DNA from 4 places in the Halomonas profundus genome. Region 3 is predicted to be linked to each of the others. Evidence: riboswitches for the same ligand, from Rfam matches in the RefSeq annotation. Region 3 holds a riboswitch; each other region holds the start of a gene.
What was found. A riboswitch is a leader RNA that binds a small molecule or an ion and turns the genes downstream of it on or off. The one in region 3 is predicted to bind thiamine pyrophosphate.

Region 1 (4,110 bases), 1.6 Mb from region 3:
AAGCGATCCGCTACATCGTTGATGGCGTGCAGGGTTTCGCTCTCTTCCCGCGGTAAATGCTCATAGTCATAAGCGGTGAGTTCTTGGGTAATCCCCTGGTGGTAGCTAAAGATGCGGCGCATTTTAACCAGCCGGGAACGGTAAGTGATGATCTTGCGCATTAGCACATCATTACCATTTTCCAGCAGTTCGTCTTCCAGATCGCTTAACGCCGTTTCGAACTCAAGCAGGCTATCGATATAAAAGCCCGCAGAAATATACATCACCCGCAGCGCGACATGTTCCGGCGAATGGGCCAGCAAGGCTTTACCGTGCTCGTTGAATAGCCGTTCTATGGAGAGCGCTTGGCCGGGATGGAGGGTGACCAGAAATCGCTCCCCCACAAAGAAACAGACCTGTTGAGGCAGATAGTTTAGTTCGGCATCAAAGGAGGAGATGCCACGATAAATAATCAAGGTGTGATTATCAAACTCTTCAATTTTTGGCGGATGGCGCTCTTTGTGGGCATCTTGAATCGCCATGGGGTGAAACTCAAACGCCTCTAAAATCGCCCGCTCGCTTTGTTGGGACTCGCCCTGCATATCGATCCAGATATGGCTGCCAGGCGTCGCCTGCCAGACAGCCAACAGGCTTTCATCCCCCTCGTGGGTCTCACCTTCAGGGGTAGTCAGAAGAGTTCGAATCATGGATGTCCTTGCGAATAGCTAGCGTTAAGTAGGCTAACAGCACACTCACCAGCGTTGAGGCGATTAACGCCCCGACGAATGGCCCCAAGGTAGGGACACTGCCCGGAAAACTGGCGGCCACCATCCCGGCGACCAAGCTTCCTTGGCTTAACCACCCTGGGAGAATGGCACCCAGCAGCCCCGCGATGCCACCTACAATGGCGGCCAGTGGCGTCATTCGTTGCCACAGGCCCAACAGCACAGGTACCACAATGGCAGCACACAGCAGGTCGGCAATCAAAAACAGACGCAGTACTGACAACCCCTGCAAGGCAATTAATACCACCGGTACCATTACTACCACTGTCACCCAGCGGGCAGCCACCAGTGATACGCCCTGCTGCTCGCTGCGCGCGACCACCAACGAGGCAATACCATTTTGCAGCGTATCAACACTGGAGGCCACCAAGGTCACCGCTAATACCAAGGCGGGTAGCGTCAGCCAAACAGGAGCATCACTTAACAGGGCAAAAAATGGCATCGGCGGCTCGCCTAATGGCACACCACTTATCGCGGCCAATACACCCAGACCACCAATCACCATGACGACGACTACCGTCATTGCGCCACCTAACCATGCCCCGCGCCCCAGGCTTTGATCGTCTTGAGCGGCCCACACGCGCTGCCAATAGCCTTGATGGAAGAGATTGGCCGCGGTAACCGCGATCACTAGCGTTAACGCTACGCTGAGCGCACTGGTGATGGGAATGGCAGGAAGCGCAGCCTCGTTGGGAATAGTGGGAAGCCGCCATAGGGCCATGCCACCGACCACACACAGCAGTACCAGTAACAACCACGCCTGCCAACGGTCAGTGGCAAGGCTGGCCCGTAGACCACCTGCCGCAGTATAGATGAGCGTGGTAAGCGCCACGCCAATAATCACCAGTGCGGGGGGCACATCGGAAAGCAGCGCGGTAATGGCGCCAATAGCGGTTAGCTCGGCAGCTAAAAAGCACGCCATATAGGCGATTGATACCAGCGTTACCCAGCGCCTTACACCAGGGCCATAGCACGCTTCGGCAAACTCGGCGATGCTGCGCCCCTCGGGCAGCGCCCGGCGAATCTTCGGCCCATACAGCCCCAAGACGATAAACGGCAGCGCAGAGCCTAATGCATAGCCTGCCAGGGCCAGCGGGCCAACAAAGGCGCCGATTTCAGGAGGAGCAAAGAGAATCCATGCGCCCATGCCGGAGGCAAGGAAGGAGAGCCCCAGGGTAGATGCCGTTTGCGAGTTACGGGCGGTGACATAGTCATCAAGTGGGCCATTCACCCAGCGAGCCCGGAGGCCTAAGTAAGCAAAGCAGCACAGCGCCGCACCAAGCACGGCTAACGTTAGGTAAAGCATGTCGCACTTCCTCCGCCGGTACGAACCGGATCAGGTTCCAGGGTCTGCGTAGCCGCATCTCAGCCCTTTTATGCAGGGCTCCCCTGGCGACAGTGAATGTAGGTGTTTTGCTAAGCGCTTTTTCTAAGTACGTTTTTGGGTACTGTTCGAAGCGCTGTCTCAAGAACTATTCTCAATCAAAATCATAGCTTAGTAAAGTTAAGGTGCGCTGGTCGCCTCTTAGCGAGGCACTCGCCCCATCAGGTAGAACTCCTCATTGGGTGGCGTACCTGCCAGGGTAACCAACCGATTCGACAAGCCAAAAAACGCCGCGATCGCGCCTATATCCCAGCAATCCTCTTGACTAAAGCCTACTTCCAGCAGGCGGGCAAGCCATTCATCAGTCATTTCACCCACATCGATGGCACAGTGCATGGCGAAATCGAGCATCACCCGGTGGCGCTCGCTAATCGGCGCCACCCGATGGTTGATCGCCACTTGGTCAGCGAGTAGCGGGTCTTTACTGTAAATGCGCACCAGTGCCCCGTGAGCAACCACACAATATAGGCAGCGATTACGTGCGCTGGTAGCCACTACAATCATCTCTTTTTCGGCTTTGGTGAGGGTATCTGATTCGCGCTCCATCAACGCATCGTGATAGGCAAAAAAAGCACGAAATTCAGCAGGGCGATGGGCCAACATCAGAAAGACATTGGGCACAAAACCCGCTTTACCCTGAACGGTCAAAATGGTATTGCGAATATCGTCAGGCAGGTCATCCAATGTTTCAGGCACGTTAAAACGACTTAATGATGAAGACATGCTCACCTCTTTCTTGTTAAGTTTAGCCATCTCATAAAAACGGCTTAGCGGTTGTGTAACAAAAAGCTGAATTAAGAGGCTTTTATTCAGCCGCCCTACTCGCCATACTGAAGATTCGTTCTGTGACAAAAAAACATGCGCTACTCTTAATAAACAGTTCGTTCAAAGGGACACTGTCATGAGCCATAACGAAGCCAAGGAACATACCCCCGGTCGTCTAAACGAGCTGTTTACTGACCCTTACCGAGCATTTGAAAATGATACCGATGAGCGTCAGCTGCACATTCGTATAATGCTACATATGCTGCTTGCCCGCCCAATGACACGGGGTCAAATGACACTTCGCGTCATTCATGGCTGGGAAAATGGCGGCTGTGAGCCCGAAGACCTCCAGCATGTCGACTATACTCTTGATGGCGTTCCTGACTTTAAGCGCGCTGTACAAGATTTTGAACACGCTTCTAAGCACAACACACCGTTACCTGCCGACAACAGCGCCATTCTTGCCGCCCCGCTTGCCAATGCAATTGCAGACGCCGAAGCCGAAGGGCAAGACCTTACCAACGATATTCGCGAGACCCCTGCGCGCTGGCCAGCCTTTGAGGGTGGTTTGGCACTATATACGCTGTTTAAAATGTACCATCGGCTGATTTATGGCGAAGATGACACCTACCGCTGCACGCAGTGTGTAACTCCGCTGGGAATGCGCGAAATACATGAGTTTCACCTTGAAGAGGGTGAGTTTGCTCTGCTCGTCCCCCCTGCTGAACACTTTATGGGTAAGGAGTCGCTGTTAGTATTGCATGAAAGCCAGCTCGGCCCCATTGAACAGCTGCTTGAAGAGAGCCTTCCGCTGTTTGACAACTTTTAAGCCAGCCACCTGGCTTGATCTGCCAAGCGGTTAACCGACCTCGTTAGCAACTGGCCCCGCTTAAGCGGAGCCAGTTAGCGCCACTTTTTTAACCCAGCGAAATCGTGCTATTAATACCGCTGGAAACATTCTCGGGTTCAAACCAACGTGCCGTTACGGTTTTTGTTTGTGTCCAGAATGCAATCGCCTGCTTACCATTGGGCCCTAAATCGCCCAGCTTTGAAGCCCTTGACCCGGTGAAACTAAAGTAAGCGACCGGTACGGGGATTGGCACGTTAATACCAATTTGTCCAACATCGATATCGGTTTCAAACCGGCGCGCTACCCAGCCTGAGTTAGTAAAGATGGAGGTACCGTTGCCGTTGGGA
Region 2 (4,110 bases), 610 kb from region 3:
GTAAGGGTTGATCAGGAAACGTCCCTTCTCACCAGGCACCCGCGCGGTAATATGGGTGTAGATCAGATCCGTCATGCGATAGTGGGCGGCCAGACGATAGCAGGCTGCCAGCGCGATGCGGGTTTCTTGTTCGGCGTTGCTCGTCGTGGTGCGTTGAGGCTTATCGAGACTCATCAGGTGTTCCTTTGCAGCAAAGTGATTGTCATGCAACGTGTTTAGCGTTTACGTCAGTAACCGCGCGCCCGATCAACGCCCATGGCAAGCGGCTGCCCATCGCGAAGGGCGCGGGCGGTGTCGACAACCTGCCCTGCGACCACCTCTGGCAACGAATCACTGGCAATGTGTGGCGTGATGCGTAGGCACTCATGCTGCCAGAAGGGATGATCCGCAGGCAGCGGCTCTGCACGGAACACATCCAGGCTCGCCCCACCCAAATGGCCGTGTTCGAGCGCTAGGAGAAGATCGTCCTCGACCAAGTGCTCACCCCGACCGATCTGCACCAACCAAGCGTCTTTGGCGAGCTTCGCGAACAGCGCCTTGTTAAGCACGTTTTCAGTGGTAGCCGTCAGTGGCAGCACATTGATCAGATAATCGGCGCCATCCGCTGCCGCCATGACAGCCCCGTCACCTGTCAGATAGGTCACGCCTTCAACCGGGGCTTGTGGCTCGCTGCGGCAGGCTACGTGTATAGAAAAGCCAAGCGCGGCCACCGCTTTCACCACGGCGCGCCCCATGGTGCCGTGTCCCAGCACCGCCACCTTTCTTGATGCTGGCGCGCGCATCGTCAATGGCGCCCAATGCGCCTTGGCAGCATTTTGCTCCAGGGTGGTGAACTCACGCTCACGATGGAGCACCTCATGCGCGGCAAAACCCGCCATCAAGTCGGCCTGATGTGGATCCCGCACCCGGGCGATATGTACTTCATCGCTCAGGCCAGGATGCGCCAGCAGGGCATCAACACCGGCACCGATAGACATCGCCAGCTCAAGATTAGGATAGCTCTCGAAAGCCTCGTCATTGGGCAACCAGCAGATCGCAAAACGCACATCTTCGGGGTTATCGATCTCATGGGGATGGCGCAGGACGACATCACTCGCTTCATCGCGCAAGGCGTTACCATAAATGGCATCAAGGTCGAGCGAATCACTGAGATAGACGCCTAAAATCGAGTTCGTGTTGGTCATGCAACTTCCTACGGTTCACATTCGAAATAGCAGTGGCTGTAAAACAGCCCCTTGTTACTCAACTGTATAATAATTCACGTACCGATGCCATGAAACGCCATTACAGCACCTAAACTCTCATCGCTGTAATGATGCTAATAAATTGTTTCCCGATAACTTTCCATGTCATACACCCTTGCATCTCCCTCACCCGCCTCCTACACTCCACCAACGAACAGCTTGACGGGGTGCCGGTGAAATCCGGCTGAGATGGCGCAGGGCGTAGCAATTAATGCTGCCGAGCGCTGATCCCGCAGAACCTGATCCGGCTAATGCGCTGCTACTTACACAAGTTCGCAGCGAGGGTACCGGCGTAGGGATCAAGCGATGGCCACGGCTGCTCTCTCACGATCGCACGCCGCCCTTCTGCGCCACTCCCTCGATCTTTTTCGCCCGCCCTCCGGATCATTACCACCGGAGGAGTCATGGGCTACCGCTTTACTGATCTCACTACCACTTGCCAGAAAGATTGGCGCGCCTATATTGAGCACGATTTTGTGCGCCAGCTAGGCACCGCCACGCTGCCCGAGGCGTCGTTTCGCCACTATTTAAAGCAGGACTACCTGTTTTTGATTCACTTCGCCCGCGCCTATGCGCTGGCTGCCTACAAAAGCCCCACCCTCGCCGATCTTCGCCAAGCCCATGAAGGCTTGAAAGCCATTGTGGATGTGGAGCTGGGCCTGCATGTGGGCTTTTGTCAGGAGTGGGGGATTTCCGAGCAAGAACTGGCCGAACTCCCCGAAGCCAGAGCCACCCTGGCTTACACCCGCTATGTTTTGGATACCGGCAACCGCGGCGACCTGCTGGATTTGCACGTGGCGTTGGCCCCCTGCCTGGTGGGCTACGGCGAAATCGCCAACTGGCTAAACGCCCAGCCTTCCACCCTGCGCGGCGCGCAAAACCCTTTTGATGCCTGGATTGCCATGTACGAAGGCGAGGAGTTTCAGGCCGCCATGCAGGCGGAGCTTGAATGGCTGAATATCCGCCTTACCGACATTACCCCCGCCCGCTTTGCCGAACTGAGCAAGATCTTCCGCGACGCCACCCGCCTGGAAATCGACTTCTGGCAGATGGGCCTAGAGCTGATAGACCAAGACCTCACCCACTAATTCAGCAAAACAACACAAGGAAACAACCGTAATGACTAAGACCGTAACAAGCAAAACCAGCCACTTTTTAGCCGAAACCGCCCAGGTCGATGCCGCCGCCATTGCGCCGCTGCCCGGCTCACGTAAGGTATATATCGAAGGTTCGCGCCCGGATATCCGTGTGCCGTTCCGGGAAATTTCACTGTCGCCGACCAAAACCACCGGTATTGATGAAGAGAACCCGCCACTGCTGGTGTACGACACTTCAGGCCCCTATAGCGATCCGGATGCTAACAATGACCTGCGCCGCGGTCTGCCGGAACTACGCCGAGCCTGGATTGAAGAGCGTGACGATACCGAATTTCTATCAGGCCCCACGTCTGATTACGGCAACCGCCGCGCCAACGACCCGACGCTTGCCCAGCTGCGCTTTGATCTAACCCGCACACCACGCCGAGCAAAACCGGGCAAGAACGTGACCCAGCTGCACTACGCCCGCCAGGGCATTATCACCCCGGAAATGGAGTTTATCGCCTTGCGCGAAAACCAGCGCCGTCAAGCGCTAGGTACCGCTGAAGTAGAGCGCATTCTGGGCCATCAGCACAAAGGCCAGAGCTTTGGCGCCAGCCTACCGGAAGTAATCACCCCTGAGTTTGTGCGTGATGAAGTCGCCAGAGGGCGGGCGATTATTCCCAATAACATCAACCACCCAGAAAGCGAGCCGATGATTATTGGCCGTAATTTCCTGGTCAAAATTAACGGTAATCTGGGTAACTCAGCGGTGACTTCTTCTATCGAAGAAGAGGTAGATAAGATGACCTGGGGCATCCGCTGGGGCGCGGACACCATTATGGATCTCTCCACTGGGCAGAACATCCACGAAACCCGCGAGTGGATTTTGCGCAACTCTCCGGTGCCGATTGGCACAGTGCCTATCTATCAAGCGCTGGAAAAGGTCAAAGGCGTGGCCGAAGACCTCACCTGGGAAGTCTTCCGCGATACGCTGATCGAGCAGGCCGAACAGGGCGTGGACTACTTCACCATTCACGCGGGCGTACTGCTGCGCTATGTGCCGCTCACCGCCAAGCGGGTCACCGGCATTGTCAGCCGCGGCGGCTCGATCATGGCCAAATGGTGTTTGTACCATCACCAGGAGAGCTTCTTGTACACCCACTTCGAGGAGATCTGCGAGATCTGCAAGCAGTACGATGTGGCGTTCTCCCTCGGTGATGGCCTGCGTCCTGGCTCAGTGGCCGATGCCAATGACGAAGCACAGATGGCGGAGCTAAAAACCTTGGGCGAGCTGACCCATATTGCCTGGAAGCACGATGTGCAGGTGATGATCGAAGGCCCCGGCCACGTGCCCATGCACCTGGTGAAAGAGAACATGGATAAGCAGTTGGAATACTGCGACGAAGCGCCCTTCTATACCTTAGGCCCGCTGGTAACCGATATAGCCCCCGGCTACGACCACATTACCTCGGGCATTGGGGCGGCAATGATCGGATGGTTTGGCTGCGCTATGCTCTGCTACGTCACCCCCAAAGAGCACCTGGGCCTGCCCAATAAAGACGACGTCAAAACCGGCATCATTACCTACAAGATTGCTGCCCACGCGGCGGATCTCGCCAAGGGCCACCCTGCAGCACAGCGGCGGGATAATGCGCTCTCTAAGGCGCGCTTCGAGTTCCGCTGGGAAGACCAGTTCAACCTGGGGCTAGACCCGGATACTGCTCGGGAGTACCACGACGAAACCCTGCCCAAAGACTCCGCCAAGGTGGCGCACTTCTGCTCCATGT
Region 3 (4,110 bases):
GGAAGGCTCGGTGCCAAACAGCGTTTTCAAATGGACATGCTGCAGCGTTTCAGCGTGATGCTTTAACGTTTGCCATGCGGGTAACGTATCGGGTGTAGCGCTTGATGCTGAGGCCATTTAGCTTCTCCAGTGGCGTCGATCCTTGCAGCGGGGCTTTTTAAGCAGGTTAATAAACTTAAACAGGGCTGTTCTATGTAAGTCTGTGCTAGACAGGCCTGTTCTCGTCAATTAAGGGCGCGTAAACTAGCACGCCTTTTCCATGATCCCGGCTTGCCCATGAGTGATGCATCTTACCGTGACGCTATCTTTTCGACACCCCTTGACCGAGTCGCGCGGTTCTCTTTCGACGAAAAGGTGGTCGCTTGCTTTCCTGACATGATCCGCCGATCGGTACCCGGCTACGGGCAAATTCTCGGCATGTTGAGCTTAATTGCCCAGCGCCACCTGCGCCATGGCGCCCATGTCTATGATTTGGGCTGCTCGCTGGGCGCTTCCGGCCTTGCGCTGGCAGGGGCGCTGGCGCCTGACGCCTTTCGCTATACGGGCGTTGACCTATCGCCCGCCATGGTCGCCCAGGCTCGGCAAACCTTTGCTGACGAGTGCCCAGCGTACGCTATGCAGGTCGAAGAAGCCGACATTCGTACCCTAGAGTATGCGTCTTCGGGCATGATCATTCTCAATTTTACCCTACAGTTTCTACCCGCCGCCGACCGCGATGCACTACTGGCGCGGCTTTATGCAGCGCTGGAACCCGGCGGCGTGATGATCCTCTCGGAGAAAACCGTCGACGCCGACGAGCGCGACAACGCCTGGCGGGTAGAACGCTACCACGATTTCAAGCGCGCCAATGGCTACAGTGATCTGGAAATCAGCCAGAAGCGCACCGCTCTTGAGAACGTACTGGTGCCGGATACCCTCGATGCACTTCATGGTCGTTTGAAACAAGCAGGTTTTCCACGTTCGATGACCTGGTTCCAGTACCTTAACTTTGCCTCGCTGATTGCGTTTAAGGAGGGTTAAAGGTGGCGCCACTACCCGACGATCATCGCGCAATTTATCAGGCGTTTTTAGATCAAGCCACGCTTGATGCCTCGCTAACGCCCTGGCTAGCGAAGCTACCCGAGCAGTTAGCTCACGGGCTTGACCGTAACCGCCACGGCGATTTATCCGCCTGGGAAAAAGCCGTGGCCAAGCTTCCGGCGCTGCCCGCTGCGCGGCGCGTGGATTTAAACAGCGACACCGTCAGCGTTGATCTCGATCTTAGCGATAGCCAGCAGCGCCAGTGTTTTAACCTGCTAAGAAAACTCGCCCCCTGGCGAAAGGGCCCTTTTCAACTGGGTGGCATTCATATTGATACCGAGTGGCGCTCGGACTGGAAGTGGCAGAGAGTGGCTCCCCACTTGGCGCCGCTAAAATACCGTAAGGTACTCGACGTGGGGGGTGGCAGCGGTTACCACGCCTGGCGGATGGCTGGGGCAGGGGCTGCTTTCGTATTAGTAATTGACCCTTCGCCGCGCTTCTACTGGCAATTTCAGGCGGTACGCCACTTCGTCGGCGATACCGATGACGGCAGAACGCAGTTTTTACCAGTGGGTATAGAAGATGTGCCGGAGAACCTGGGCTTTTTCGATACGGTATTTTCCATGGGCGTGCTCTACCATCGCCCTGCCCCGTTGGAACATCTTCAGCAGCTAAAAGCCGCGTTAGTTCCGGGCGGCGAGCTGGTGCTAGAAACCCTGGTAGTCGAAGGCGACGAGCAGACCGTATTTGTGCCCGGCGAACGTTACGCCGCCATGCCCAACGTCTACTTCCTGCCCTCTTCTCAAGCACTCTGCCACTGGCTGGAGCGCTGCGGCTTTACCAACGTGCGCGTGGTCGATGAAGCCGTTACCACGTTAGACGAGCAGCGCTCGACGGAGTGGATGACCTACCAATCGTTGGCTGATTTTCTCGACCCCAACGACCGCACCCGCACCATTGAAGGCTACCCTGCACCGCGGCGGGCGGTGATTTTGGCGAATAAGCCGGGCCAATTAGCCGTTAGCCGTTAGCCGTTAGCCGTTAGCCGTTAGCCGTTAGCCGTTAGCCGTTAGCCAAGTGTGCGAAGAAGGTGTCAAAACCGCCCCGGCGTCCGCCAAGCCGCCGCATTGAATTGCCCCCCAAATATTGACTTATACTAAAACTCATAGTAATAGTAACTTTTCCGAGGGGTGCCTGTTATTCAGGCTGAGATGGAGTTATCCAAACCCTTTGAACCTGATCCGGCTGATACCGGCGTAGGAACGGACATAAACCATATATGAATCTGTTTTGACACCTACGCCTGTATTATCCGAATCTCAATGCAGGAGTGTATCGTGTCGCAAGGTAACTCAACGCCCGCTAACGCATCTACGCTCAGTAGTACCTCCCCTTTTAACACGTCTGATAAAAACCGCCTGAACTCCGTACTTGCCAAGCCACGCTTGGCAGCAATCGCCGTAACTCTGCGTAATAATGAAGTTCTCCTCGTCCAACGCAGTAAAGAACCTCAACGGGGCACTTGGGGCTTCCCCGGAGGATCAGTGGAACCGGGAGAAAGCCTACATTGTGCAGCAAAGCGCGAATTAATGGAGGAAACCGGTATCACAGCATTGGTAGGACCGTTAATTGATGTAGTAGAAGTAATCGGATATGACCCAGAGGGAAGTCACCACCACTTCGCCTTGGTTGCCCTTTTATGTCACTACGTTGATGGCGAGCTACGGCCTGGTGATGATGCTGCGGACTGCCGCTGGGCGAAAGTTATAAACGGAAAACTCAACTTCAATGAAGCCTTAGCTGATCACGTCGCAGATACTGTCGTGAAAGCCTTTAATTTGCACAGTTTGATCGTCAAAGAAAAATCAAACGCGATTCACAGCTCCAATTCAGCTTTTTAAACTACTCGCCATCATTCGTATCAGCAAAATACGCCTCTTTGTCCACCGAAAGAGATGAATATAATGATGCACAAACATTATACGAATTTCACCAGCCTCTACAGAGATACACTGCATAAAATCTGCTTTGAATATGAATATGTTAACTCACCTAGAGGAAATAAAGAGCGAGAACTCATTGGCTTCAATATCCGACTCGACAATCCTCCTGATCGTTTTTGTCTAAGCAAAATACGCAAACAAAATATTGTTTTTAATTATGCAGAAGCGTTATGGTATTTATCAGGTAAAAACGACTTAGCATTTATTTCCTGGTACGCCCCTTCAATGCAACGCTACAGCCCAGATGGTATAAGCTTACCTGGTACTGGTTACGGAGCTCGTCTTAAAAACTTTGGTGCAGACACGCTCGATCAAATCGAACGAGTGATTGATATCCTTAAAAATGACGATCCCGACAGTAAGCGCGCTGTCCTTCAAATATTTAGTGCGGAAGAAGATCTTTATCGACGCAATATCGACGTTTCATGTACCTTGGGTCTTCAGTTGCTACTCCGCGAAGAAAAGTTGAACATGGTCAGCTATATGCGTGCAAATGATGCCTACGTTGGCATGCTGAACGATATTTTCTCTTTTACTTTCTTGCAAGAGTATATTGCTGCCCGCATAGGCTGCAAAATCGGTCACTACACACATCAAGTTGGTTCTATTCACGTCTATGAAAGCACACATGAGCGTGCGCTTGAACTTTTGAATAGTAATGAAACTATACCCCAGCCAGGCACAGTACCTTTAATGCCAATTGGCACCTCCCCGACTACCATACGCAAACTATTGGAATATGAGTCAGAGATCCGTAGCGGCTTGTTGACGTTTAATGATATGGCTAATCTTAACCTAACGACGTATTGGCGAGATGTGCTGATGTTGTTCTGGATCTATCGCCAAATCAAGATAGGGAATGCGCTGCCTCAAAAGGCGTTAGAGATAATTAACCCCTACTATCAACCGTTTCTTATTAATCGCTGGGGATAGTACAAGCATTCATACATGAGCAAATATTAGGGGATTTATTTTTATGAATACTAATTGGACTGAACAAAATATCGCCGAGCTTTTTGACGCTTATGATGATTGGGTGGAGAATGCTTTTGGCTATCAACCACTCATCGCGGAGTTAACCTGCTCT
Region 4 (4,110 bases), 1.6 Mb from region 3:
TGAGTACATCGCCGTTATTGCTTTCCAGTGGGCCATTGACCGTCAATGACTGCGTGGCAATCTTCCAGTCAGCGCTCTGTTGGCCGCTGCGGTAGCGTAGGCAGTGGTGCTTGGCAAGGGCTTGAACGCTGTCGGGTTCACCGTGGTTGGCAAGATATTCAGGCGATGCGCAAAACAGTAGGCGGCAACGGGTCAGGCGGCGCGCCACCAGGCTGGAGTCGGGCAGGCTGCCGATACGGATCGCTACGTCGTAACCCTCTTCAAGCAGGTCGACACGGCGGTCGTTCAAATCCAGGCGCACTTCCAGCGCCGGGTGGGTATGCATAAACTGGGCGACGAGTGGCGCCAGGTAGCGGGTGCCAAAACTCATCGGCCCATTAACGCGCAGCCGCCCACGCACATCGCTGGTACCTTGGCCCACCTCGGCGGCGGCCTCATCGAGCGCTTGCAGTATCCCTTGGGCGCGGACTAGATAGCGTTCTCCGGCCTCAGTGAGATGTAGTCGTCGCGTGGTGCGTTGTATCAGTCGCGCGCCCAATGTCTCTTCCAGTGCCATGACTTGGCGGGATACGCGAGTGCGGGAAATATCCAGCGCTTCAGCAGCGCGGGTATAGCTACCCAACTCGGCTACCCGCACAAAAGCGACGATATGCTCTAACTGATTCATGACGCCGAATCGGCTTGGAAAATCTGAAAAGCGCGCGCTGCCTGGTAAGGGTCGGGCTGGCCACAAATGGCCGATATCACCGCTAAACCGTTCGCTCCCGCGCGCTGTACGCTAATCGCATGATTCGCTTTCAGCCCACCAATGGCCACGCTGGGCAGTGGGCACGCCTTGACCAGCGCCGCTAAACCGCCAAAGCCGATGGGCTGGGCGTGATCTTGTTTGCTCTCGGTGGCAAACACGGGGCCAATCCCGACATAATCGAGTAGCTCAAACGGAGAGACTTGCAGCTGGGCGATAGTATTGATCGACAGGCCGATAATCGCTTGCTCACCTAGTACCCGGCGCGCTTGCTGAACGGCAGCGTCGCTCTGACCGACATGCAGGCCATCTGCCTGGCTTTCTAGTGCCACCTGCAAACGATCGTTAATGATCAGCGGGACTCCGGTGCCTGCCAGAAGCGCTTTTAACCGTTTGGCTTGGGCAATCATCTGTTCATCGCTGGCATGCTTGTCACGCAACTGCACGGTGGTGACTCCGCCTTTTACCGCTGCCTCAACCGTTTGTTCCAAACCATGCTCTCGGCAGAGCGTGGCATCGGTGACCAAGTAGAGCGATAGATCAAGCGGCATGGATTGCCTCCAGTTGGGCATAAGTAGTGAGGTCGTCAGGGGTGAGTTGATACAGCGCATCCAGCAGTGCCACTTGAAAGCTACCAGGCCCGTTGGCGTGGCTGCCCGCACGCTCTCCTGTGACCGCAAAGCAGGCCAGCGCGGCTGCCGTTGCACCCAGTGGGGCGTCGCGGTTGGCAGCCACAAATCCCGCCACTAGCGCGCTCAGCCCACAGCCAAGCGTTGTTACGCGGGGCATCAAAGGATGGCCACCGTTAATGCGGTAGTGCTGTGTGCCGTCCGTCACCCAGTCGCTTTCACCGGTCATCGCGACAATACAGCCGTGTTTTTGCGCTAATGCTATTGCAGCGTCCACGGCTTGGTCGGTGGCGGCTGTGGCGTCCACGCCGCGGCCTTGGCTAGCTAAACCGTTAAGGGCAAGAATTTCAGACGCATTGCCACGAATCACGCTGGGTTGAGCGGCCAGCAGCTTCGCGCACAGCGTTTGGCGATAGCGCGTGGCGCCAACGGCGACGGGATCTAATACCCAGGGAATGGCATGCTGATCGGCAGTCGCTGTGGCGGTGAGCATAGCGTCAGCCCAGTGGGCAGAGATCGTACCGATATTAATCGACAGCCCCGCGGAGATAGCCGTGAATTCAGCCACTTCTTCAGGCGCATGCAGCATGGCGGGCGACGCGCCGGTGGCTAACAGCAGGTTGGCAGTGCTGTTCATGGCCACATAGTTGGTCATGCAGTGAACCAGCGGTGTCACTGAGCGCAGCGTCTCAAGGTAATCGCCAAGCGGGCGTAGGGTCATAGCATCCTCCCGGCAGGGAGGTGGTAAGCGTTACCACGACTCCCTACGCCGGTGTTATCCGGTTCAGGTTCAAAGGGTGCTTCTCAGCCCAACCGTAACGGAGGGCGCCCCTGTCGAGGGATTACTATCCTTGCCTGAAGTAGCCCTGTAAAGCCCCGGATGCGGACGATAGCAATCTAACGAAACGAAATACGCGTACCGTAGGTAAGCATTTCATCAGGTGTCATCGCTTTACCCTCGACCCCAATCATCTCGTCACCACACTGGTCGGCGAAGGTTAGCACGCCGTGGGTCAAGCCCAGTTGGCCCAGGGTATCGCGGATTTCGCCCGTGCCCAGAAAAGTACTGACGTGGCCCTTGTTATCGCTCAGCTCAGACACGCCGTTAGCATGGTGAAAACGCACTTTGTAGATTCCATCCATCGACTCGACTTCAACAATCGGCGAAAAACCGTTGTGAAGCGCATTGGAAAGCTGTTTTAGCGTCAGGTGGTCACCCAGCGTCATATCGATCGCACTCATGGAAAACTCCTGTGGACGCCTCAAAGGTGGGGCATCACTCATGTTGCGGGAACTGCTTTTTGTAAAGCTTATGAAGAATAAGTGTAGGGTTTTTGTTTAGTATTGCCAGTGCGCTTATCGGCACCTCGATACGACACTGCCTACGTGCTTGTAAGGGCTGTTATTATGGTCATAAAGCCCCCATGGTAAGCGGTACGTGAAGCTCAATGGATTCAATGATCAACATCAGCGATAGGAGAGCAAAATGAGTTTTCAAGGCGAGCAGCATCCCGGCGTCGTGGCTACGCCGCCCCAAACTCAAGGGTTTCGTTTAAACCACACCATGCTGCGGGTGAAAGACCCTGAGCAGGCATTGGCGTTCTACTCAAAAGTGTTTGGTATGCAGGTGATGCGGCGGCTGGATTTCGAAGAGATGCAGTTCTCGCTCTACTTCCTGGCCAACCTGGAACCCAGCGATAGCGTTCCGGACGATGCGCAAGCGCGTACCACCTGGACGTTTAGCCAGAAAGGGCTGCTGGAGCTGACCCACAACTGGGGGACTGAAGACCAGGAAGATTTCGCCTATCACGATGGCAATGCCGAACCCCAGGGCTTTGGGCATATCTGCTTCAACGTACCGGATTTGGCAGCGGCCCAGGCGTGGTTCGACGAGCATGACGTCACCTTCGTCAAACGCTCCGATCAGGGCAAGATGAAAGATGTTATCTTCGTTAAAGACCCGGACGGCTACTGGATCGAAGTGATTCAGGCAGACCTGATGGTGGGGAAGAGCGACTCTTGAGGCACGCCAATGGCTGAACTACTGTTCCGGCTGCGCCATGTGACCGACGAAGAGGCCATGGAGGTGCGTGACCTGCTCGCTGCCCATGGCTTTGATACCTATGAAACCCAGGCGGGCTTTTTCCGCCTGGGCGTTGACGCGATTTGGCTGCGCAATCCACATCAGCACGACGCTGCCATCGCGGCGTTAGAGGCCTACCAGGCGGAGCGCCTTGAGCGCGCCCAACGCGAGCACCAGGCGGCGGTTGAGCGGGGTGACGCGGATACACTGTGGCGTCGTTTGGCCGCTCACCCGGTGCAGGTCGTGTTAGTACTGCTAGCAGTGGGGCTTATTGCCGCCCTTACGCTGCTGCCGTTCCTGGGTATGTCGCGAAGCTAAGCAGCTGGCAGATGGCCGCGTTTGAGGTACATCATGACGCCATCATCACCGGCGGTAAGTGCCGGAGCAGAACCGCTGGGGTAGCGGCACCAGGTGCCTGCCGTGTAACTCTGCTCGCTATCGCTCAGTGTGCCTTCCAGAATCAAAAACTCCAGCCCGCCCAGCAGCGTGGGGTAGGTAATGGAGGTGCCCGCCGACCAGCGCTCTAGGCTGGTGCGCTCCTGCTTGTAGGTGTGCAGCATTTTATAGGCAATGCGCGGGCGTCGATCAGGCTGCCAGGGCAGCCGATGCGCTGGCACTGCCAACTGTAGCGTGTCGTTGGGGTCAAACTGGTG

Region 1: another riboswitch for thiamine pyrophosphate. It lies ahead of LMS44_RS15895 (sodium:solute symporter family transporter); the one in region 3 lies ahead of LMS44_RS08205 (NUDIX hydrolase).
Region 2: another riboswitch for thiamine pyrophosphate. It lies ahead of tenA (thiaminase II); the one in region 3 lies ahead of LMS44_RS08205 (NUDIX hydrolase).
Region 4: another riboswitch for thiamine pyrophosphate. It lies ahead of thiM (hydroxyethylthiazole kinase); the one in region 3 lies ahead of LMS44_RS08205 (NUDIX hydrolase).

Annotation. Positions count from the first base shown of each region.
Region 1 is NZ_CP086344.1:3,470,593-3,474,702, forward strand. It holds gene corA (magnesium/cobalt transporter CorA) at 1-686, opposite strand, end outside; gene LMS44_RS15895 (sodium:solute symporter family transporter) at 658-2,070, opposite strand; TPP riboswitch at 2,060-2,165, opposite strand; gene LMS44_RS15900 (peroxidase-related enzyme) at 2,290-2,871, opposite strand; gene LMS44_RS15905 (hypothetical protein) at 3,050-3,742, shown strand; gene LMS44_RS15910 (CoA-acylating methylmalonate-semialdehyde dehydrogenase) at 3,831-4,110, opposite strand, start outside.
Region 2 is NZ_CP086344.1:1,241,662-1,245,771, reverse strand. It holds gene LMS44_RS05595 (class II aldolase/adducin family protein) at 1-174, opposite strand, end outside; gene LMS44_RS05590 (NAD(P)-dependent oxidoreductase) at 228-1,184, opposite strand; TPP riboswitch at 1,398-1,560, shown strand; gene tenA (thiaminase II) at 1,649-2,332, shown strand; gene thiC (phosphomethylpyrimidine synthase ThiC) at 2,364-4,110, shown strand, end outside.
Region 3 is NZ_CP086344.1:1,848,047-1,852,156, reverse strand. It holds gene pgi (glucose-6-phosphate isomerase) at 1-117, opposite strand, end outside; gene cmoA (class I SAM-dependent methyltransferase) at 277-1,020, shown strand; gene cmoB (tRNA 5-methoxyuridine(34)/uridine 5-oxyacetic acid(34) synthase CmoB) at 1,023-2,051, shown strand; TPP riboswitch at 2,197-2,300, shown strand; gene LMS44_RS08205 (NUDIX hydrolase) at 2,358-2,921, shown strand; gene LMS44_RS08200 (thymidylate synthase) at 2,985-3,956, shown strand; gene LMS44_RS08195 (class I SAM-dependent methyltransferase) at 4,000-4,110, shown strand, end outside.
Region 4 is NZ_CP086344.1:238,817-242,926, forward strand. It holds gene LMS44_RS01105 (LysR family transcriptional regulator) at 1-667, opposite strand, end outside; gene thiE (thiamine phosphate synthase) at 664-1,296, opposite strand; gene thiM (hydroxyethylthiazole kinase) at 1,286-2,095, opposite strand; TPP riboswitch at 2,119-2,217, opposite strand; gene LMS44_RS01120 (hypothetical protein) at 2,272-2,616, opposite strand; gene gloA (lactoylglutathione lyase) at 2,861-3,397, shown strand; gene LMS44_RS01130 (DUF6164 family protein) at 3,407-3,775, shown strand; gene LMS44_RS01135 (cupin domain-containing protein) at 3,772-4,110, opposite strand, start outside.